3 regions of the Pontibacillus yanchengensis genome follow, and region 1 is predicted to be linked to each of the others. Evidence: riboswitches for the same ligand, from Rfam matches in the RefSeq annotation. Region 1 holds a riboswitch; each other region holds the start of a gene.
The links. Region 1 has a riboswitch for S-adenosylmethionine ahead of GLW08_RS00650 (assimilatory sulfite reductase (NADPH) flavoprotein subunit). Riboswitches for the same ligand answer to the same signal wherever they lie in the genome.
Positions count from the first base shown of each region.

Region 2: another riboswitch for S-adenosylmethionine. It lies ahead of msrA (peptide-methionine (S)-S-oxide reductase MsrA); the one in region 1 lies ahead of GLW08_RS00650 (assimilatory sulfite reductase (NADPH) flavoprotein subunit).
Region 3: another riboswitch for S-adenosylmethionine. It lies ahead of GLW08_RS18745 (methionine ABC transporter ATP-binding protein); the one in region 1 lies ahead of GLW08_RS00650 (assimilatory sulfite reductase (NADPH) flavoprotein subunit).

Region 1 is NZ_WMEU01000001.1:136,923-141,181, reverse strand. It holds gene cysI (assimilatory sulfite reductase (NADPH) hemoprotein subunit) at 1-604, opposite strand, end outside; gene GLW08_RS00650 (assimilatory sulfite reductase (NADPH) flavoprotein subunit) at 625-2,475, opposite strand; SAM riboswitch class I at 2,717-2,844, opposite strand; gene GLW08_RS00645 (zinc-binding dehydrogenase) at 3,090-4,067, opposite strand.
Region 2 is NZ_WMEU01000005.1:111,064-115,322, forward strand. It holds partial or broken gene GLW08_RS15240 (C45 family autoproteolytic acyltransferase/hydolase) at 63-1,111, shown strand; gene GLW08_RS15245 (excisionase family DNA-binding protein) at 1,128-1,358, shown strand; gene GLW08_RS15250 (RidA family protein) at 1,527-1,907, opposite strand; SAM riboswitch class I at 2,256-2,372, shown strand; gene msrA (peptide-methionine (S)-S-oxide reductase MsrA) at 2,494-2,967, shown strand; gene GLW08_RS15260 (class I SAM-dependent methyltransferase) at 3,036-3,554, opposite strand; gene GLW08_RS15265 (thioredoxin family protein) at 3,659-4,009, shown strand; gene GLW08_RS15270 (DUF2188 domain-containing protein) at 4,080-4,259, shown strand, end outside.
Region 3 is NZ_WMEU01000008.1:63,394-67,652, forward strand. It holds gene GLW08_RS18735 (MetQ/NlpA family ABC transporter substrate-binding protein) at 1-684, opposite strand, end outside; gene GLW08_RS18740 (methionine ABC transporter permease) at 701-1,369, opposite strand; gene GLW08_RS18745 (methionine ABC transporter ATP-binding protein) at 1,359-2,387, opposite strand; SAM riboswitch class I at 2,574-2,680, opposite strand; gene GLW08_RS18750 (TlpA family protein disulfide reductase) at 2,909-3,322, shown strand; gene GLW08_RS18755 (hypothetical protein) at 3,323-3,646, opposite strand.

The DNA.
Region 1 (4,259 bases):
CAACTGAATCACGACTATCAATGACTTTTTCTTCATCTAACCAGATTTCATGGTAAGCTCGTGTTTGAGGGGTAAGATGATCACTAACTTTTTTGGACCACTCATAGACTTCAGCATGTATATCAGATTGATAAGGGTTGGCATTCGCCATAACGTTACGATTCACATCTCCACACGCAGCTATACTATCCATCAGTACTGCATCTATCTCTTGTATAGTTTTCTTCATATTCCACTTCAAAATACCATGCAGTTGAAAAGCTTGTCGCGTCGTCAGCTTGAGTGTTTCATTCCCATACGTGTTTGCAAGTTTATCCATCGCTAACCATTGTTCAGGCGTTGCTACTCCACCTGGTGCACGCACACGAATCATAAATTGATAGGCAGGTTCTAGTTTTTGTTGTTTACGTTCGTTTCGCAGGTCTCGATCATCTTGCATGTAGCTACCATGAAACTTTAGTAATTTCGTTTGTTCTTCTGGAATACTTGCTGTAATACGGTTAGCAAAGTCCTCTACTAACGTACCTCTTAGGTAGTTACTTTCACTTTTAATTCGTTCCATTACATCTAATGCTTTATCTTGCTGCCCGTTTTTTGTGCTCATGCTTTAACCCCTTTCTACAGTTAATAAACGTCACGTTGATATCGTTTGTGGCTTCTCATATCAGCTAAATAGACTTCTGCTTCTGCCTCACTCATTCCGCCTTCACGTTCAAAAATCGTCAACAAAGCCGAATGAACATCTTTGGCCATATATTTTTCATCCCCACAAACGTACACATAAGCCCCAGCTTGAATCCATTGATAAAGTTCTTTTCCTTTTTCAAGCATGCGATGCTGCACATATACTTTTTCTTCGGTATCACGGGAAAAAGCAACATCCATTTTCGTTAAAACCCCTTCTTTTAGCCACTTTTGCCATTCAATTTGATAAAGGAAGTCTGTAACGAAATGCTGTTCCCCAAAGAACAACCATGTATCCCCTTCTGCATCATTCTCTTCCCATTCTTCTAGGAAAGCTCTATATGGAGCAACACCAGTTCCTGCTCCAATCATAATAACTGGTGTATCTAACGTGTCGGGTAGCTTGAAGTTAGAATTTTTCTGAATGTAGATTGGTAGAGAATCACCTGGTTGTAATCGTTCAGCACACTGCCCGGAACAAACCCCCGTACGAGCTCTCCCATGTGCATCATATCTTAATGCACCAATAGTAAGGTGCACTTCGTCTGGATTAGCCGTCAAACTACTAGCAATAGAGTATAAACGAGGTGGAAGCTTTCGGAGGTTTTGCACAAAGTCATTGGCTGAAACCTCCCAAGGTCCAAACTCACGAGCTAAATCAATCAAGTCACGCCCATAAATATATGCCTTTAACTCTTCACTTTTATCAGATTCTAGTAATGAGTGAAGCTCCTCATGATTGGTTAGCTGAGCCAACTTCTCTAATAAAGGTTTAGTTATGTTGGTAATCTCATAAGTCGAGGTCAATGCATCTCGCAATACTTGTTGCTCTCCATCCTTACTTACGGTAATGAGTTCTTCCGGATTCCAATTCATTTCTACAATAAAGTTGTCGACTAGAACAGGATCGTTTTCGGGATATATACCTACTGCGTCTCCAGGTTCAAATAATAATTGTGAGCCTTCTAAATCTAATTCTAGATGTCGTGTTTCTTTATTTGATCCTCGCCCATTTAAATTAAGGTTTTCTAAAATTTCTGCCCTGAATGGGTTTTTCTTAGAATATACAGATTCTGAAGTATTGGAAGGTGAAGGGTTTATACCTTCTGTGGACCCAACTTCCTTATTTGATTGTTGGCTTTGGTCTAATTCATTTAGGACTCCTTCAAACCATTCAGCAGCAGGCTCTTCAAAATCTAAATCACAATCTACTCGTGGATATAAACGTGTTCCTCCTAATTCTTCTAGTCGTTGATCAAAATCTTTACCAGTTTGACAGAAAAATTCATATGACGTATCTCCTAATGATAAAATCGAAAACCGTAGATCTTCTAGTTCTGGCGCTCGCTTGCTATAAATAAACTCGTAAAATGTTAGTGCGTTATCAGGAGGTTCACCCTCTCCGTGTGTACTGGTTAAGATAAGTAAATCTTGAACTTTCTTGATGTTTTTTGGTTTAAAGTCATCCAATGAAGAAACGGTTACTTCTATGTTTTTCTCTTGGAGTTTTTGTGTTAATTCCTCCGCTAACGTTTGTGCATTACCAGTTTGTGATCCGTATAGTACTGTAACCTCTCGAGCTGGAGTTTGGCTTGATTGCTGGGTGATTGCTTGAGACTCTGTTGCACCTTGAGCAACTGGTGCGTTAACATCAGTTGCTTCTGTACTCTGTCCTGCAGCAAGGTACCCACTTAGCCAAAGTTTCTGAGATTCTGTTAACGTCGGAAAAAGTTGATTTAAGAGCTGTACTTGTTCTTCATTAAAAGGACTATTTGTTACTTGAAAATGCAAACATACCCACCTCACAAAGGAAAACTATTATTTTTATTACTATGAATACCTTTACGTATTCATACATCCAATCTCATTGTAATCCGAGTTGTTTAATCGGATTTATGTGTAAAATTATTTCCCTGCTATTTATGCAGGGATAATCTATTCACGTATTTTCGTTCTTCACTCATTACAAATGAAAATACCTCTCTTCTACGACAAGAAGAGAGGTACACACTGCAACTATGTAACCGTACTCTTCTTATCCTTCGGAGTGCTTTGTGCACCCGCTGGTATTGGCACAGTATATGATAAACAGACGGTCTAGCTTACAAAACCGATGCCGAGGTTTCAACGGGCCAGTCCCTCCACCTCTCTAGATAAGAAAAAGGGTATAAAATTGTTGTCAAAATGAATGATTGGTTCACATAATATGCTGATTTAGATGAAAAGTCAATAGATTATTAGAAAATTTATATAATTCTCTACAATGACTAAGCTTTTCTATTCGCGCATTCCATTTTAACCATAACATACCAATAAAATGTTGTTTCTAACTAAAAAATTTTAGGTGAATAGATAAGTGAAGCAGGACACCATTAATCAAAAGCTTGTCATTTGAATACTTCCCTCTATGGCTTAGCTACAATTTTTCCGCGACTATGTCGTGATGACAATCGGTCTAAAGCTCCAGGGACATTTTCTAAAGAGATGACATCCTCCACTAATGAAGTGATATGACCTTCTGAAAGTAGCTCAAGCATTTCATTTCCCATTCGTGCTAAATCCCTTTGCTGATGCAGAGTATTCACCATATGTGCACCACCTAAAGCAACTTGATGGAACGAAAGGGCACGTTTGAAATCAATGTTATTTGAAATATCAGGAGCTCCTGCAATAAATGCAATGTGGCCATTAAATGCAAGAGTCTCAATTGACCTAGTAGCATTCTCAGAACCGACCGTATCAAGAACGGCATGCACCCCTCGTCCTTCTGTAAACTCTAGTGTTCTTTTGACAAAGTCATGTTCTTTATAATCTATCGCATAATCTGCACCTAGCTGGTAAACAAATTGATGATTTTCTGCTGATGCTGTGGTGATTACATGTAACCCTGCATATTTCGCTAGCTGAATGGCAAAGCCACCTACTCCACCAGCCCCAGCATGAATTAGGATTGTTTGCCCTGCCTCTAACGTCATTTTTCTGAACAATGATTGGTAAGCAGTATATCCTGCACAAGGTAATGCCACCGCCTCTTCAAATGGAACGGATTCTGGTATAAGGGAAACCGTGTGAGAAGGTACAACAGAAAACTCAGCAAAGTTCCCATCCTTTATCATATTTCCATGATAGACCACTCGATCTCCGGGTTTCACCTCTGTTACATCTCTCCCTATCTCCTCCACGATTCCTGCCCCATCTACTCCTAATATATGAGGATAAGTCCATTCTGGGTGACCATTTGTAGCAACCTTATAATCAACTGGATTCAATCCCGCACCTTCAATCCGAACAAGCACTTCGTTTATATTTGGTTCTGGTTTTGGAACTTCTTGTATCTCCATCTCACGCCACTTTCCTGCTTCTTGTAATAGTAATGCCCTCATTATAAAATACCTCCAAATATAAATAGATATCCTTATTCAAAATTAAAAACTAAATTCCATCATAGCATGATAGATTTACATACATGCACCAATTTGCTTTTTAAAAAGTAAGCCATTGTATTTTTGTAGTCATCTCAGTCTTTTCAGAGTTTGATATTGAAGAATTTGTTAGTATTTATATGTAAAAAACTG
Region 2 (4,259 bases), on a different contig from region 1:
GCGTTGATACGTTATCGCTGAGAAGTGGTGGGGGTCTAGCACCATAAAAACGAGGGATACATATGAAGCAAATTTATAGCGATGTTTTGCAATTTCGAGGTACGCATTATGATTTTGGATATATGCAAGGTGAGTTACTTAAAGATTCGTTAACAGTAGAAAATAGAGAGAAACAGTGGAAGCTACGCAAACCTAGGTTTTCAGTAGAAGAGCAGGAAGTGAAAGACGCGATTCTCCGCTTTGCACCAGGTGTTTGGGATGAGCTAGTCGGAATCAAAGATGCAATGGATTGGCCGATGGAGCGGGTGTTGATGGAGTTTGGCGGGTATCGTCTTGATTACGTGAAGTCAGGTTGTTCGATCTTAACCGGTGACGACTACATGGTGCGTAACTATGACTATCAGCCAAAAACGTATGAAGGTCGGTTCGTATTTTTCCAGCCAAGTGATCAAGGCTATGCTATTATCGGACCTTCTCAGCGTATTACTGGACGTATGGATGGGATGAATGAAAAAGGCTTAGCACTTGGTTATAACTTCATGCATCGAAAAAAACCAGGTGAAGGGTTCATCTGCTGCATGATTGGAAGGCTGATTTTAGAGAGCTGTGCAACTGTTGAGGAAGCGGTAGCGATGCTGCAAGAGATTCCGCATCGCCATTCCTTTAGCTACATTGTGTTTGATGCGAGTGGGCAAACCTATGTGGTCGAAACATCCCCGCGAGGAGTCGAAGTTCGCCAATCCAATGCATGCACGAATCATTTTGAATGTATGAAAGACGAAAACAGAAATTATTTAGCTGATTCCTATCGCCGTTTAGATACGATGAATCAACAAAAAGATCAGCTGAGCTCTCCCTATGAGGCCTTCCGATTATTAAATGATACTGACAAGGGTGTGTTCTCAAAGCAATACAAAAATTGGGCAGGCACCATCCACACATCAGCGTATTTTCCTCAGGAGAAAAAGGCATGGTTTGCATTAGGTGGAGATCAGGGATTGTTTTTGATTTTGATAAGTGGTTAGCTGGAGATGATGTAGCTACGGAACGTATTACTGGAGAAGTAGATACAGGTCTTCCATTTCCGCATATGGATGAAAACGCAAGATAGAAGAGGGGGGCAGGTTATGTACTTAACCATACAAGAAACAGCAGAATATTTAGAACTCCCAGAAGCCTATATAGAAAAACTAGTCCAACAGAACCGCATCCGTTCCTTACATGACGGCGAGCAATTTCTAATTAACAAAGAACAATTCAACACTCATTTCGAACAAATGGAAAAATACCGCGAATATGTTCAGCAGATTTTGAATGAACCACTACCGGAGGACATGGATGTAAAGGATGAGGATTAGTGTTGTAGAGGTGAAAACGCTAAAGTAGCGGATAAGAGCAGAAAAGTGCGGATATCTGCGCCAAATCAGCGGATATACGTGCTTAGACACCCAATTCTGACAAATAGCAATCACACAAAAAACAAGTGAGCTGCCTCAGCTCACTTGTTTTGCTCCCATTTCGTATTACTATTCCTTCACAGCAATTGCTTCCACTTCAACCTTAGCACCTTTTGGTAGGCGTCCTACCTCAATGGCTGCGCGGGCAGGATATGGTTCGCTTAGGAAGCTTGCGTACACTTCGTTTACTACAGCGAAGTCGTCCATGTTATCAAGATAAATGTTGGCTTTGGCGATGTGCTTGTAATCCAAGCCGGCTTCTTTCAAGATCGCGCCAACGTTTTTCATCACTTGTTCTGTTTGCTCTTTTACGTCATCAGAAACGAAGGCTTGTGTTTCTGGATCTAACGGGATTTGTCCAGATACGAATAGTAAATTTCCTAGGTCTACAGCTTGGGAATAAGGTCCAATAGCTGCTGGTGCTTGATCTGTAGCAATTGGTTTAAACATGAAACAACACTCCTTTTTCATCCTATTATAGGGGGTAGCTACCTTTTTAGAAAAGGAAAACCATTCTACAAAGTGGAAGGGATTCTCCAGGTTCAAGTGTGGCACGTTATTAATTGCCTTTCTCTTAAGCCTGTGGTATTCTTATACGTAATGCCATCCCTTAAATCGATACGACTGCGGGAACTTAACCACCTGTATGGGATGGCAGGTTATTTATAAAAAACAACTATCATGTTTTTACATAGACCATCATACACTACCTCATAAGAAAAAATGTAGTTTATTACTTTACTTCGCTACCAAATGTATGTATGATGTGTGTTAACAAATAATTTAAATAGCGCTAACTTCTTATCCAGAGAGGCGGAGGGACTGGCCCTTTGATGCCCGGCAACCATTCAATCAATTTATTATTAATTGGAACGGTGCCAATTCCTGCAAGGTGAAGACCTTGGGAGATGAGAGGATCGTACGGTTATATACTTACGACCCCTTTCTTGGATGAGAAAGGGGTCTTTTACGTAAATAAAAGGCTCGTCGATCTCTACGATAGAAGTTTTCGTTACAGAGAAAGGAAGAGATGATTATGGCAACAGCATTGTTTGCGGCAGGATGTTTTTGGGGAGTAGAGGCATTTTTTGAACGACTTAATGGCGTTGTGACGACTCGAGTTGGTTATTCAGGCGGCCATGTTGAGAATCCATCCTATGAGTTGGTCAAAACAGGGACGACAGGTCATGCTGAAACAACCAAAATTGAATTTGATCCAGACATTATCTCCTACCAACAACTAGTCGATGTATTTTTTGAATGCCATGACCCAACATCTATCAATCGCCAAGGTGAAGATGTAGGCTCGCAATATCGTTCCATTATCTTCTATGGAGATGAGGAGCAAAAAGAAATTGCCGAACAAAAATTGCAAGAGTGGTCCAATAAAGGGATTTTCAAACGTCCTATTGTAACCGAAATTACTGAATCTGCACCTTTTTATGATGCTGAAGAATACCACCAAAAGTACTTGCAGAAAAATGGATCCGTTTCATGTGGGGTCGTGTGATGAACTTATCATCACACGATTTTTTTACACGTTTTCGTATTCTCTGTTTTTGCTCAAGCGCCGAGTTTCTAACCTTCCATTTTATACACATAAATCGGAGTCACCCCAATTGAAACTTGTTTCTCAGGATGATGACCTGGTAAAGCAAACGTATGAGTGATAAGTCTAGTGGGAGATGCCTTATTACGAAGCTTCGTCATTGCGTCAACGTATAAATAACAAAAGACCACATCATACTGAGAGGAATCGACGTGGAAAAAATCTTTTTTCCAAATATAGAGATTAGCATGATCGCTCATCCGTAGGCGAGCCTTCATTAGAAAAAATGGAATCCATGAGGTTTCATATGCATCTACCCTGGCATTAGGGAATGTCTTGGCGAAACCAAAAGCCATGGTGCCAAATCCCGCTCCGAAATCAGCGACCTTCATTGGTTGATAAGACTTGGTCAAAGAGAGTACTTCTTTTTTGACGCGAGTGTTCGTGGGCGTTGGGGTTATACCATTTTTTATTGAAAAATAGGCAATAGATAATAAACTCAATATAACAACAATCAGTACTATCCCTTGTACGACAGTATAAACCATATGGCGGACCTTCCTTTATATACGTATGGGGGTAAGCAAAAATAGCGATTCTACAAAGAGAACCTGATATAATACAGGTAGAAAAATAAAAGGTGTTGATGTAAATGAAACGTGCACAATCAATAGAAGAAGTGCGATCCTTCGTACAACAAGAAGATATTTCCCTATTATATATTTCTAGACCGAACTGTTCTGTTTGCCATTCCTTACTTCCACAGGTAGAAGAACTATTGGAAGATTATCAAAAAGTATCTACCCTATATGTAGATGCAGATGAGATTCCAGAGATTGCAGGAGAATATGAAATTTTTACTGTACCTGTTTTAATTGTATCAGTGGAAGGAAGAGAAATGTTCCGAAAAGCCCGAATTGTTCCGATAGAAGAATTAAACCAACAACTAGGAAAGCTTTATAGCGCGTACTGGGACGAAGGGACAGGTTCCTCGTCTCAGTAAGTGGTTTTGGATAGGAATGGAACGGTAACGTATATTATAAGAGAATATACTGTTGCGGAGGTGTACGTGAATGCCTTGGGATACAGATGATTATCCAAGTTCATTAAAGAATCTAGAAACCCCTGTCCGAAAAAAAGCCATCGAAATTGCGAATGCTATGTTAGATGAAGGGTACGATGAAGGAAGTGCTATTCCCATTGCAACTGAGCAAGCAAAAGAATGGTACGACGACGCTAGTGAAGATGAAATC
Region 3 (4,259 bases), on a different contig from region 1:
ATAGTTTGTGTTAATAGCTACTAATGCATCTTCTTCACGCTCATAGTTTTGAGGTAGTAGACCTGCATCAACATCAGCAGAGAACTTTAGGTTTTTAGGATTTTTGGCGATATCCTCGATTTTTGCACTTTTCTTATCTATACCTTCTTTTAACTCGATAATACCCTTTGATTCGAATAGAGAAAGAATACGTCCATGGTCAGCTACAGAACGACTCATAATCACTTCTGTTCCCTTTGGAATCTCGTCAATGCTGTTAATATTTTTTGAGTAAACTCCCATTGGTTCTATGTGAACTGGACCAATGCTTGCGAAGTCATATCCAAATTCTTTTTTCTGGTCTTCAAGATATGGTGTGTGTTGGAAGTAGTTGGCATCAATAGCCCCACTAGATAGATCTTTATTTGGCAGAATATAATCCTGGTACGTTTCAATGTTTAGTTTAATTCCTTTTTCTTTCAAAAGTGGTTTTGCTTCTTCAAGAATCTCAGCATGTGGAGTGCTTGAAGCGCCAATTGTCAGTTCTTTTACTTCCTCACTTTGTTGATCAGAAGAACCTTCCTCTGATGCTGAGTCGGATGAGTTCCCATTTGATGATTCTTCAGAGTTACCCTCAGAAGTTCCGCAAGCTGCTAGTACTAAAATAAATAATGTACTTGCAAGTAGTGTTAGAAATTTTTTCATGATTTCTCTCTCCTTTTTATCGTTTATCTAATTTATTTGATACATAATCGCCTAGAAATTGAAATAAGAAAACGATTAATACTATTAAAATGGTACTTACTAATACAACATCAAAATCCCATCTCTGGAAACCCTTCAAGTAAGCTAGGTCACCTAAGCCTCCTGCACCAATAACACCAGCCATCGCTGTATAACTAATAAGTGCAATAGCTGTAACTGTTATCCCTGATATTAGTGCAGGCATTGATTCTGGCAAGAGAACCTTGAAAATAATAGTCGATGTCTTTGCACCCATACCTTTGGCTGCCTCAATGACACCTTTATCAACTTCCTTCAGTGCTATCTCTACCATCCTTCCATAAAAAGGGGAAGCTCCAATAATCAGGGCAGGTAACGCTGCATTAGGACCTCTGATGGTTCCAATTAGGAATTCCGTAAAAGGGAATAACAACAATATTAAGATGATAAATGGAATCGCTCTAAACACGTTGACTACCGTAGCTACAATGAAATTCAGTATTTTATTTGCCCATAATCCATCTTTTGCAGTTAAATATAAAAGTAACCCAAGAGCAATCCCAAAAATAAATGTACCTAAGACAGAAATGCCTGTCATATATATAGTTTCCTTCGTTGCTTCTATCAAGTCTGCCATTTTTACATTTGGAAATAAACTACGAAGCATTTGGATTCACCTCAACTTTGACCGATGTTTCAGAAATATATTGAATGGCCTCTTGTATAACTTGTTCTTCTCCAGTTAGGTGAACGACCAAGGTTCCATAAGCCCCTTTTTGAGTCTGAGTGATTTTACCCTGCAGAATGTTAATAGAGATATCATATTGTTTTGCTACCTCACTAATGACTGCCTGGTTTGTCTTCTCTCCTACAAAATGAAGTTTTACTATATGACCTGAATCATATTGTGTAAGAATTTCCTGTAACGAATCATCTTGGTCTCGATCACCCATGACTTGTTCAACAAATCGCTTGGTCACCTTTTGTTGAGGATTCCGAAACACATCTAAAACATCACCTTGTTCCACAACTCGTCCCTCTTCCATTACAGCTACACGGTTACTAATTTTACGGATAACATGCATCTCATGTGTAATTAGAATAATGGTCAAGCCAAGTTTCTTATTGATATCTGTTAGAAGATCTAATATAGAATCCGTCGTTTCAGGATCAAGTGCAGATGTTGCCTCGTCACATAAAAGAACCTTTGGTTTATTTGCTAGTGCTCTTGCAATCCCAACTCTTTGCTTTTGTCCACCGCTAAGTTGAGAAGGATATGCATTTTCTCTTCCAGACAGTCCAACTAGATCAACAAGTTCATTTACTCGTTGTTCTCTATCTTGTTTAGAAACATTGGCAATCTCAAGCGGAAAACCAATATTCTCCTTAACTGTTCTTGACCAAAGTAAATTAAAATGTTGATAGATCATTCCTATTTCTTGTCTTGCATGTCGAAGACCTTTACCTCTTAGTTTTGAAATATCGTTTCCATCTATTATGACTTCTCCACTAGTTGGGTCCTCAAGGCGATTGAGTAAGCGGATAAATGTACTCTTTCCAGCACCACTGTACCCAATCACTCCAAATATTTCACCTTTTTCGATATCTAAGCTTACATCATCAACCGCTTGAACATTTCCTGAACTGGACTGAAATACTTTTTGTAATTCCTTAATTGAAATCAATGTCGATTACCTCCCTTTTGCTCCGACTATACTGATAATTTTACTTGGATTTATGGTTGAAGAGTTAAAATATTGTTTAGGTTTACTTAGACAAGACAAGCGTAAGTGCTAAAAGCTTTCTTACTTTTTAAATAAAAAACCTTTCTGCCCAAGAGGACAAAAAGGTTTATGTGTAAACACTTCGTCCTCTCATCTATCTAAGTCTAAAACTTAGCAGGATTTGGCACCTTTCAAACATGGTTGATGGTTGCCGGGCTTCATAGGGCCAGTCCCTCCGCCTCTCGTGATAAGAGATTCACGTTCTTTATTTAATTAAAGCATTAACTTACTTATTCACTAAAATTGATTCTAGCATGGTTAAACTTATAAGGTCAAGAAGTTTAACATTAAAACTTTATATGTTTCCACAACTGATATCAATGTCTCTTAATTAGGAAATAGTATGAATAAGTTGATTCTAATAAGAGTGTGATTTATGTTAGCATGTGGATGAATATTCGTCAATATAAAGGAGTTTGATTATGAAAGCCCCTATCTTTGAATTACAAGACATGAATGGAGAAATATATAGTTTAGAAGATGATTTAGGGAATAATGTTGTGCTTACATTCTGGACGTCATGGTGTCCTGATAGCGGTAGAGATTTACCCAAAAAAGAGCAACTTTTCCAATCAATGGACCATGATAAAGTAAAAATGATTACGATAAATGTCGTGGGAAGAGAACGAAATGCCCAAGAAGGCATCGATTATGCAAATAAATTTTTGACGCAACCCATACTTTTTGACAAAGGAACAGAAATATATGACGCTTACAACTGCCAGGGTGTACCTACCACGGTCCTTATTAATAGAAATGGTGAGATTGTCAAACAGTTTGGTGACCAAGCACAGTTCCTGGAAATCGTTGAAGCTATTGGAAGTAAACTTGTCTAATCAAGCAGACAAGTGAAAAAGTGCCTCAATCAATAAAACATCTTTATATCGCCCATTCATTTTTATTAAATGTTTGGGCACCTTTAATAACTTTATTTCGCCACTCCATATTAGCTGTAACGTATAGCTATCTGCTTCAACGATTACCTGAACGTTCCTACCTTTTATATCATGAAGTAAGCATTTTCCATTCTCTATTTCTAAACAAATCTGCTCACAATTACTATAAAACGAAACCACCAATGATCTATCATGTAATAAAGGACCTAAATCATTACGCTTTTCTACCCTATCCAACCACGCATACAACTCCTTGGCATTCATTGGCCCTCTCCTTTTTATCAAAAGTAAAGAAATTATAAGTTCTGGCGCTTACATGTCTAGCTCTTGAGCCCAGCAACTAGCAAACTTCCTGCCCGTCCTTACGATAAGTCAACATCGAATCGTTTTACTCTTCTTGTGTTTCCTTTCGGCCTACACGACGTAGGTTGGTTCGATGTTGCTGCGTGACGCAGCGGTCTTAATTGAACTTCCATCATTCCAGAATTCACTCTAACTCACAGGAAGACAGTTTGTACGGTGCTAGACGGGCTCTTACGCTTTTATTTGATGTCTAGCTCCATTGCTTTTGTTATTAGCTTACTGCTTGTAATTCTCTACAAAAATATAATATCCTCTTTGGTTCATAACAATTTAAAAACTTCTCGCAAACCCAGTCGAAATATTTCCCGAGAAATATATAATCAACCTATATTTTGTCGCAAATGAAAGAATATCCCCCTATATTGTAAAGAGTTCAACTATTCCAATGTTACATTATCCAGAAGAAATAAGGTGTTTTACAGATATACACACCGACTATAACCTTCCTAGTAATCACTTTTGACAATACAAAAGAGCATCGAACTACTCTAGAATTCGATGCTCTTTCTAATCA